2 linked regions of the Ignicoccus hospitalis KIN4/I genome follow. The main gene of each other region encodes a partner of the protein of the gene in region 2 in a complex. Links are inferred from orthologs where the notes say so. Each region holds a gene or a part of one and is shown on either strand. Other genes may lie near its edges.

Evidence for each region.
Region 1: the proteins of IGNI_RS04760 (region 2) and IGNI_RS02415 are in contact, whole or in part, in a crystal structure (PDB 1QDL), measured with the Saccharolobus solfataricus proteins. The link is inferred for Ignicoccus hospitalis KIN4/I from one-to-one orthologs. Residues at the interface, in WP_009992309.1 of Saccharolobus solfataricus: Glu95, Lys96, Ile171, Arg172, Ser173, Gly174, Tyr175, Ile176, Phe177, Glu264, Ala268, Leu271, Met272, Val274, Asp275, Leu276, Arg278, Asn279, Gly282, Lys283, Cys285, Val286, Pro287, Gly288, Thr289, Val290, Lys291, Val292, Lys316, Pro338; in WP_009992310.1 of Saccharolobus solfataricus: Tyr10, Ser12, Phe13, Val14, Tyr15, Asn16, Gln19, Gly22, Glu23, Arg32, Asp34, Pro55, Gly56, Thr57, Lys60, Asp63, Arg100, Val104, His106, Gly107, Lys108, Ile109, Thr133, Tyr135, His136, Ser137, Leu138, Glu177, Ser178, Val179.

Annotation. Positions count from the first base shown.
Region 1 is NC_009776.1:413,046-416,828, reverse strand. The notes cover bases 386-3,098. They hold IGNI_RS02415 (anthranilate synthase component II), read right to left. Parts: upstream 2,189-3,098; coding sequence 1,583-2,188; downstream 386-1,582. Other genes in these bases: cas4 (CRISPR-associated protein Cas4), read right to left, coding at 990-1,556; IGNI_RS02425 (MBL fold metallo-hydrolase), read left to right, coding at 407-1,042. In the rest of the region: IGNI_RS02430 (hypothetical protein), read right to left, coding at 1-334; lysS (lysine--tRNA ligase), read left to right, coding at 3,336-3,783. UniProt on the Methanocaldococcus jannaschii protein: Part of a heterotetrameric complex that catalyzes the two-step biosynthesis of anthranilate, an intermediate in the biosynthesis of L-tryptophan.
Region 2 is NC_009776.1:817,532-821,580, reverse strand. The notes cover bases 488-3,466. They hold IGNI_RS04760 (anthranilate synthase component I family protein), read left to right. Parts: upstream 488-1,348; coding sequence 1,349-2,584; downstream 2,585-3,466. Other genes in these bases: IGNI_RS04755 (RNA-guided pseudouridylation complex pseudouridine synthase subunit Cbf5), read right to left, coding at 2,564-3,466; trpF (phosphoribosylanthranilate isomerase), read left to right, coding at 745-1,329; IGNI_RS04770 (MBL fold metallo-hydrolase), read right to left, coding at 488-719. In the rest of the region: more of IGNI_RS04770, read right to left, coding at 1-487; more of IGNI_RS04755, read right to left, coding at 3,467-3,583; IGNI_RS04750 (DUF2192 domain-containing protein), read right to left, coding at 3,618-4,049.

The DNA of each region.
Region 1 (3,783 bases), 400 kb from region 2 along the record:
GCGCGAAGCCGCTCCCGGAGGTCCTTTCGGGATCGGCCGTGACGTCCGCGCACTCCACGACCACTGCGTACTTCCCCTTGGTGCCGGCTAAGTACCTAGCGCTGAAGTCCTCCTCGTCGCACCAGCCAAAGCGCTCGCCCCTCAAGTTCAAGGCGGTCCTCCAGAACTGCGCGTACTTGAGGGCGGTGGAGCACACGTCCTCCGGGTCGTCCGGGGAAAACACGGTAACCTCCTTCTTGATCATGTACTTCTTCGCGTCCCCCATGGAAAGCGTGAGGGCCACGCCGTCTATCGGCTTGAGCAGCAAGGTCTCGTCCAGCAGCTCTGTCTTCACGACGAAGTCCCGTAATACTTGCGGAGGACCCAGAGATATAATGGATCAGGGTTCGCCGAAAGTTGTGGTCGCTTGAGGGTCGCCGAGGGGGTCTTCTTGCTCGCCGGCCCCCCTATAAACGACGAGGGGCAAGCGTTCTTAGTGAAGGCGGAGTGTCCTTTCTTGGTGGACTCCGGGGCCTTCGGTGAGATGGCGCTTCAGAACTTGCTTATGTACGAGGTTAGGCCTGAGGAGCTGGAAGCGTTAATCAACACCCACGCCCACGCGGACCGCGCCGGAGGGGACTGGCTCTTCCACTCCTTAGGGGTGACCGTCGCTGCGGGGGAGAGGGACGCCTACGCGATCCAAAAGGGAGACCCGATATACACGGCCTCGAAGGTTATAGGAGTAGAGTTCAAGCCTTGTCCAGTGGGCTGGGTGCTGAGGGGGGACGCGGAGGTCTGCGGGGCAGAGGTGCTCTGGCTCCCCGGCCACACTGCGGGGAGCCTCGGCGTCTACTACGAGGGCGTCTTGCTCGCCGGCGACCTCCTCGGCCCCTTGAGCAAGGACTGGGGGAGCGACGAGGGGGCCTGGAGGAGGAGCTTGGAGAGGGCCCTCAGCTTGGAGCCCGAGGTGATGTGCGCGAACAACGTATGTTTCTACGGAAGGGAAAAGGTTAAGGCCGTGCTCGAGAAGAGCCTCGAGCTGGGACCCCCTTGGCTCTCTTGACGTAGGGCAGCCTCGGGAACCACCCGTCCCACCCGTCTCCCAAGGCGTCGCACAAGTCCTTGTAGGGGCACTTGCTGCACCACTTGCTCCTCTTGGGAGGGGGCAAGTAGCCCTCGGCCACGAGCTTGAACAGCTCCAAGACCCTTTCGAGCTCCTCCAAGTCCACTTCGAAGGTCCTCTCGCCGTTTCTATACTTTATTATTACTTTCTTGCGCCCTAACAAGGCGGCGTAAATGGAGGCTTGCAAGTAGTCCCCGTACCAAGCGCCGTCCGACGGCCCGTCTCCGCTCTTTATCTCCACCACGGCGTCCTCCTTCACCACGTCAGCCTTCCCGACCACCTCCGTGCCCGCCAGCTCGCCCCTCACCTCCACCTCCGCCTCCTCCTCGAGGGCCTCCAACAAGGCGTGCCAGATCCTCCCCAAGAACATCCTTATCCTCTGGTATAACGTAGTCTCTTTACCTAAGTGCCTCTCGAAGAAGTACAACCTAGGGCAGAAGGCGAAGGTCCTCACGTCGGAGGGCCTCGTGGCGCACCACCTCAGAACAGCGAGAGGGGCTTGGAGAGGGCCAAGAAGTTCCTAATTATCTTCTGGCCGGCGGGCAAGGTGCCTATGCTCTCCGGGTGGAACTGGAGGCCGAAGAGCGGCAGCTCCTCGTGCCTCACCGCCATCACCTCCCCGTCGCTCAGCGAGAGGGCCTCCACCACCAGCCCCTCCCCCAGCTCGTCCACCACCAAGCTGTGGTAGCGCGTGGCGGGGAACCTCTCCGGGAGGCCGAAGAACAGGGGACCTCTGTCCTTCACTACTATTTCGTCCACCACCCCGTGGTAGACCCTCTTTGCCTTCCTCAAGGTACCGCCCAAGGCCACGTTTATTATTTGCATCCCCAAGCATATGCCGAGGATAGGCACTTTGCCTTTGAACTTGTTCACGATCCTTATGCTGGTCTCGAACTTGTCCTTCTGCGCGTAGGGGTTGCCGGGACCGGGGGAGAGGACTATCGCGGAGGGCCTCAACCTCTCAGCCGCCGAGGGCGAGAGCTCCTCCTGGCGCAAGGTGGCCACGGCGAAACCCTCTTCCATTATTATCTGTTCTACGTTGTGCACGAAGCTGTCCCTGTGGTCTACCAAGAGGACTGGCCTCAACGCGCGTTTCCTCCCGGACGGCTTCGGGGGCCCTTAACTCTGGCGCGACCGTTCTTGGCGGTTCAACAGAAGTATTATACAATTGTGAGCTCGAACTAAATAATCAAGGCTCTTTCCACCTTCACCCACATGGGAACATCCTATATTCGAAAGCGCACCATTACTATTCACTCTCTCAAACCCCCTTATATCTTTTCATGGGAACGCTGATGATCATGGAGGGAAGGGCAGAGGAAAAATTTCTCGAATAAAGGGAAAAATCAGAGGAATTGTGAACTCGGGGTAGAACGCAATTCTTTTAAGGGAAAGACCTTGGGGCTTTATATGGAAGGCTTCGGTGAAGTCTCAAGAGAGAATGGAAAGTAACACCAGAAATCCCATGTCGGTCTCAGTATTATCTTTCCATGTGAAGTCTCAAGAGAGAATGGAAAGAGTACGATATCAAGAGTTCAGCTAACCCGAGAACCCCCTTCAGTGAAGTCTCAAGAGAGAATGGAAAGTGTCATCAAAGGGAATGGAAGTTTAACATCGAAGGCGTGAAGTCTCAAGAGAGAATGGAAAGTTACCATCTTCGCTTCTTATGACCACTCCTCCTCCGCATGCGGTGGAGTCTCAAGAGAGAATGGAAAGTACGCGCGATACTGAACTTCGTCAACGTCGAGAAGCTGTGGAGTCTCAAGAGAGAATGGAAAGTGCACTAGCGAGAACGCCTCCTGCGGTATGATGAAGTGGAGTCTCAAAAGAGAATAGAAAGCTCAGCAGCTCCTCAAGTTCCTCAGGAGAGTAGACCCTGCCGTGGAGTCTCAAAAGAGAATAGAAAGAGAACTTCTTGTAAGGCTCTTTTTATTTGTTCTAGGGTTTGTGGAGTCTCAAAAGAGGATAGAAAGGTCATATCGTCGCAGTGGAATATGTATATTTTTGTACATCTGTGGAGTCTCAAAAGAAGATAGAAAGTAGATTCCATTCACTTCGGCCGGGAGGATCGCTGGCCCCTCTATGTGGGGTCTCAAAAGAGGATAGAAAGCTGCCATCGCCGTCACGTTACGTACTCTTTTTTCACCCGTGGAGTCTCAAAAGAGGATAGGAAGAAAAGGAGAGACGACAAGGGCTTCAAGCTCTCCCTCTGAAGTTCCTCCCGGTGCGCGCTGTGGAGTGGTTGAACAAGATCGTCGACGAGATAATAAAGAAAAGGGGCGGTAGGGCCTTCGTAGTGGCGTCGGGGCTCACCACCTCCGGACCGGCCCACTTGGGGACCTTGAGCGAGTTCATCTACCCCTACTCCATAGTCCAAGAGCTCCGCCGGAGGGGCTACGACGCCGAGTTCGTCTTCGTGGCGGACATAATGGACGCTTTCGACGACATCCCCCAAACTCTGAAGGACAAGGAAGAGGAGCTGAAAAAGCACTTGGGCAAGCCCTTGGCGGAGGTGCCGGACCCCTACGGGTGTCACGAGAGCTACGGCGAGCACTTCCTCGCGGAGTTCTTGGAACTCATGGACAAGTTCGGCATAAAGCCGGACGAGGTGTTGAGGGCGAGCGAGCTCTATGCCCAAGGCTGGTACGACGACTACTTGAGGCTCTTCGTGGAGCAGCGCG
Region 2 (4,049 bases):
AAATACTCAATCATTTCGTCGTATATCTTCGTAGCGCGGAAGCCCATACCCTCGACTATGACTGCATTCAACCCTATCTGTTCTTTATAGTTCATAAGAAACTTAATGACCTCTTGAACCTTTCCCACTGCGTTGGCCGCTATCAGCACCGGCCCCTCCCGCAGCCTCTGCTTTAAGAAGTACAAGAGCCTCGACCACTCCTTCTTCGCAGATGGTCTATCCTTACACAAGTAGCTGCTCTCCGTCACCAACACGTCCGCCTGTGGCACCTCCTTCGACCAGTGGTCTAGCAAGAAGCTCGAGGTCCCCAAGTCGCCGGTGTAGAGGAGCCTCTTCCCCTCACACTCCACCAACACCATCGCGCTCCCCAACACGTGGCCCGCGTTGAACAGAGTGACCGTCGCATCCCCTACCTTGAAGGGTCTCCCGTAAGGCACCCGGAAGGACGAGTTCAAGGTCTTCTGGACGTCAGTCGCCTCCCAAGGGAGGTCCGGGTTGAGGGACTTGGCGTCCAACCACAACTCCTTTGCCAAGGCAAGCGTTGGGAGCGTGGCGTAGACCTCCTTGCCAGGGGCCATTAAGCTGTGGTCCAAGTGGGCGTGGGTCAAGATTACCTTGTCCACGCCGGGCTCCACCCCGGCGTCCAAGGCGAAGGGTTCGCCGCACTCGGCTACGAGCGATATCCCGCCGAAGCCCGTTGCCACAGCCTTTAGCCTCAAAGCGTCGCTTGCCGGAGGTGAGGGCTTGCCGGAGCTAAAGGTGTGTGGGGTCACGAACCCCGAGGACGCCGAGGTGGCCGTAGAGGCCGGGGCGAGCTACGTGGGCGTGATAATAGACGCCCCCTCCCCGAGGCTCGTGGGGCCGGAGGCCGCGCGGGACGTGGCCTCGGTACTCCCCTCCCACGTAAAGCCCGTCGGGGTGGTGGACGCGAGAAAGCCCTTGGACTTGGACAAGGTGCTTAACTCGGGAGTTAAGGTGGTTCAGCTCCACTGGGGGGACGAGTCCTCCTTCTTGAGGGCGAAGCTCCTCCTAGAGGGCTACGGCGTCTCGGTCGCGGTGGCCCCGCTGAGGGCAACCCCCTTCAAGTACGCGGGGGCCGAATACGTCTTGTGGGACAAGAAGAGTTTCGAAGAGAAGTTCGTCTCGTGGGGCGCTCGGTGGACCAAGGTGGGGGTCGCCGGCAAGGTGACGCCAGAGAACGTCAAGGAGGTCGTGGCCCTCTTCAAGCCCGACTTAATAGACGTCAGCAGCGGGGTAGAGGTTAAACCCGGCGTCAAGGACCCCGAGAAGGTAATGAAGGTAGCAGAGGTGATCGGCCTCGCGCTGTGAGAGGCTCCCGCTCTCCTCGGTGCCCAAGCCCGCGGAGCTCTTCTCGTCCTTGGAAGGTCCTTCCTTAATATTGGAGAGCGCTGCCGGCGGCGAGACCAAGGCGCGTCTGAGCTTGGTCGCGTGGGAGCCGGAGGTAGACGTAATCGTCAAAGAAGGCGAGGACGTCAGGGAAGCGTTGAGGGAGCTGAGGGGCGGGGACGCGGACACGGGGACCTTGTACAAGGGGGGCCCGATAGGCTACGTCAGCTACGAAGCCGTGGAGGCGTGGGAGGGGGTCAAGCACAAGGGAGCTAACGACATGGGGTGGCCTTGGGGCGAGTTCGTCGTGCCAAAGAAGTTCGTCGTCTACGACCACGTGCTTGGCCACGCCTCCCTCTGCGGGGTCAACAAGGACGAGCTCGGGGTCGGCGAGCCCTCCGAGCTCAAAGTTTTCGACGAGAGGCTCGACGTTCCTAAGGACGTCTTCGTGAAGTGGGTAGAGGAGGTGAGGAGGTTAGAGGAGGAGGGAGAAGCCATACAAGTGGTCATCTCAAAGTCCTACACCTACCGTTACGAGGGGGACTTGAGGAGGCTCTACTTCGAGTTGAGGAGAATTAACCCGTCGCCCTACATGTTCCACTTGAGAATGAAGAGCGGCGAGGTGTTGGGGAGCTCGCCGGAGCTCTTGTTCCGGGTTGAGCGCGGGAGGGCGGAGACCTTCCCCATAGCCGGCACCCGCCCTAGGGGGAAGGACGAGTGGGAGGACTTGAGACTTGAGGAGGACTTGAAGTCAGACCCCAAGGAGAGGGCCGAACACTTGATGTTAGTTGACTTGGCGAGGAACGACTTGGGCAAGGTGTCGAGACCGGGGACGGTCAGAGTAACTAACATGATGTACGTGGAGAAGTACAGCCACGTGCAACACTTAGTGAGCAAAGTAGAGAGCGAGCTCGACCCTCTCTTCGGGCCCGAGGACGTCTTGGCCGCTACCTTCCCCGCCGGCACGGTCAGCGGCGCCCCCAAGCCTGCTGCCATGGAGATCATAGGGAACTTGGAGACGTTGAGAAGAGGTCCCTACGCCGGGGCCGTGGGCTTCGTGAGCGGCGGGGAGGCGGAGTTCGCAATAACCATAAGGAGCTTCTTCGCGAGGTCCGGGCTGCTGAGGGCCCAAGCCGGGGCGGGGATAGTTTACTATTCCGTACCCCTAAAGGAGTGGGAGGAGACCGAGCACAAGCTGGCCGCGCTCAAGAGGGCCTTAGCCCCCTTCTTGCTGTGAGGCCTTCTTCTTCCTCCAAACGTCCGGGTACGTTCCGGGCTTCATTATCACTCTCTTGGTCTTCGCCACCCAACCCTTCTCCATTTTTAAGGCCTCTTGCGAAGAGACCAGAGCTTGTGCTATTGCCACTAGCTCCCCCTTTAGGCTAACCACCGCCACTACGTCCCCCTTCTTCATGTTGTCGGTGAGCGCCGCAACGCCCCTTATCGAGACGTTGGCGCCGTGGGCCACCGCGTCCACAGCGCCGTCCTTGATCATTATCTTTGGCATATGACAAGTGGCTACTTCACAAGGCATTATATACTTCTTCAAGAGGCTGTCGTCGCCGTAGTTGTCGTATAAGAATTTAGCCTCGCTTAAGTCTTGCATCCGAACCAAGTTCCAATCCTCGTGGAAGGGGCCGCTCCGGGTCCTCCTGAGCTCCCTCATGTGGGCCCCCGTTCCCACGAGCAAGCCCAAGTCGTGGGCGAGCTTTCTCATGTAAGTTCCGCTCTCCGAGCCGACCCTCACTAAGGCCATCCTCCTCTCGGGCCAGAACTCCAAGACGTGTATGTAATACACCTTCTTGGTTCTCAACTGCCTCTTAACGCTGCTCCTCAGAGGGGGCCTTTGGTATATCTCCCCCACCAAGTACTTCAAGTTCTCGATGACCTCCTCTTCCTTAACGGCGTCGTGGAACTGTATCACCATCACGTACTCTTTGCCAGAGAGCATCACGTAGTGGATGACCTTAGTTGCCTCCGCTAGGGCCACCGGCAGGACGCCGGTTACCTTGGGGTCGAGGGTCCCCCCGTGGCCGGCCCTCTCCAACCCGAACATCCTCTTTATCCACGCCACCACCTCGTGGGAGGTCGGGCCGGGCGGCTTGTCCAAGTTCACCACGCCGAGCTCCACCAGCTCCTTCACGTCCCTCTTCCACGGCTCCTTGCCGTACTTGGGGTCGGTCTCCGCCTCCTCCCTAATCACCCACTTCCCGCGGAAGTCGCACTTCCGGTGCATCTCTTCGTACCACTCGAGCGCCTCCTTCACCTCGTCACCCCTCCTTGACCTTGAGGACCTTACGGAGCCTCTCCTCGGGGATTTTGAAGACTTCTTTCGCTATCTTGTAGATGTAGTTGTCGTCCGGAATTACTTTTGGAAGCCCGACTCTCAACGCTAAGGACTGTTTCAAGGCCTCCTTTTCCATCCTACTCCTAACTTCCCCTTTCGCTATAGCTTCTGCAACCCTAAAGGCTACGTAGAACCTGGCGTACTTCCTTATCGTATTCTCCATGTCGGGGAACGTTTCCAACGCTCTGTGCAAGAGCCTTATGAGCTCCTCTTCGTCTTTGAACCCGAGCACTACTGAAGTGAAGACCACTCTGAATATCCTGGAGAGCAAGTTGCTGTCTATAGGCCCGAGCTCCGAGGTCACTTGCTCCCTCGCGTCCTTACCCTTCTCGAGGATAGCTTCCGCAGCCCTCTC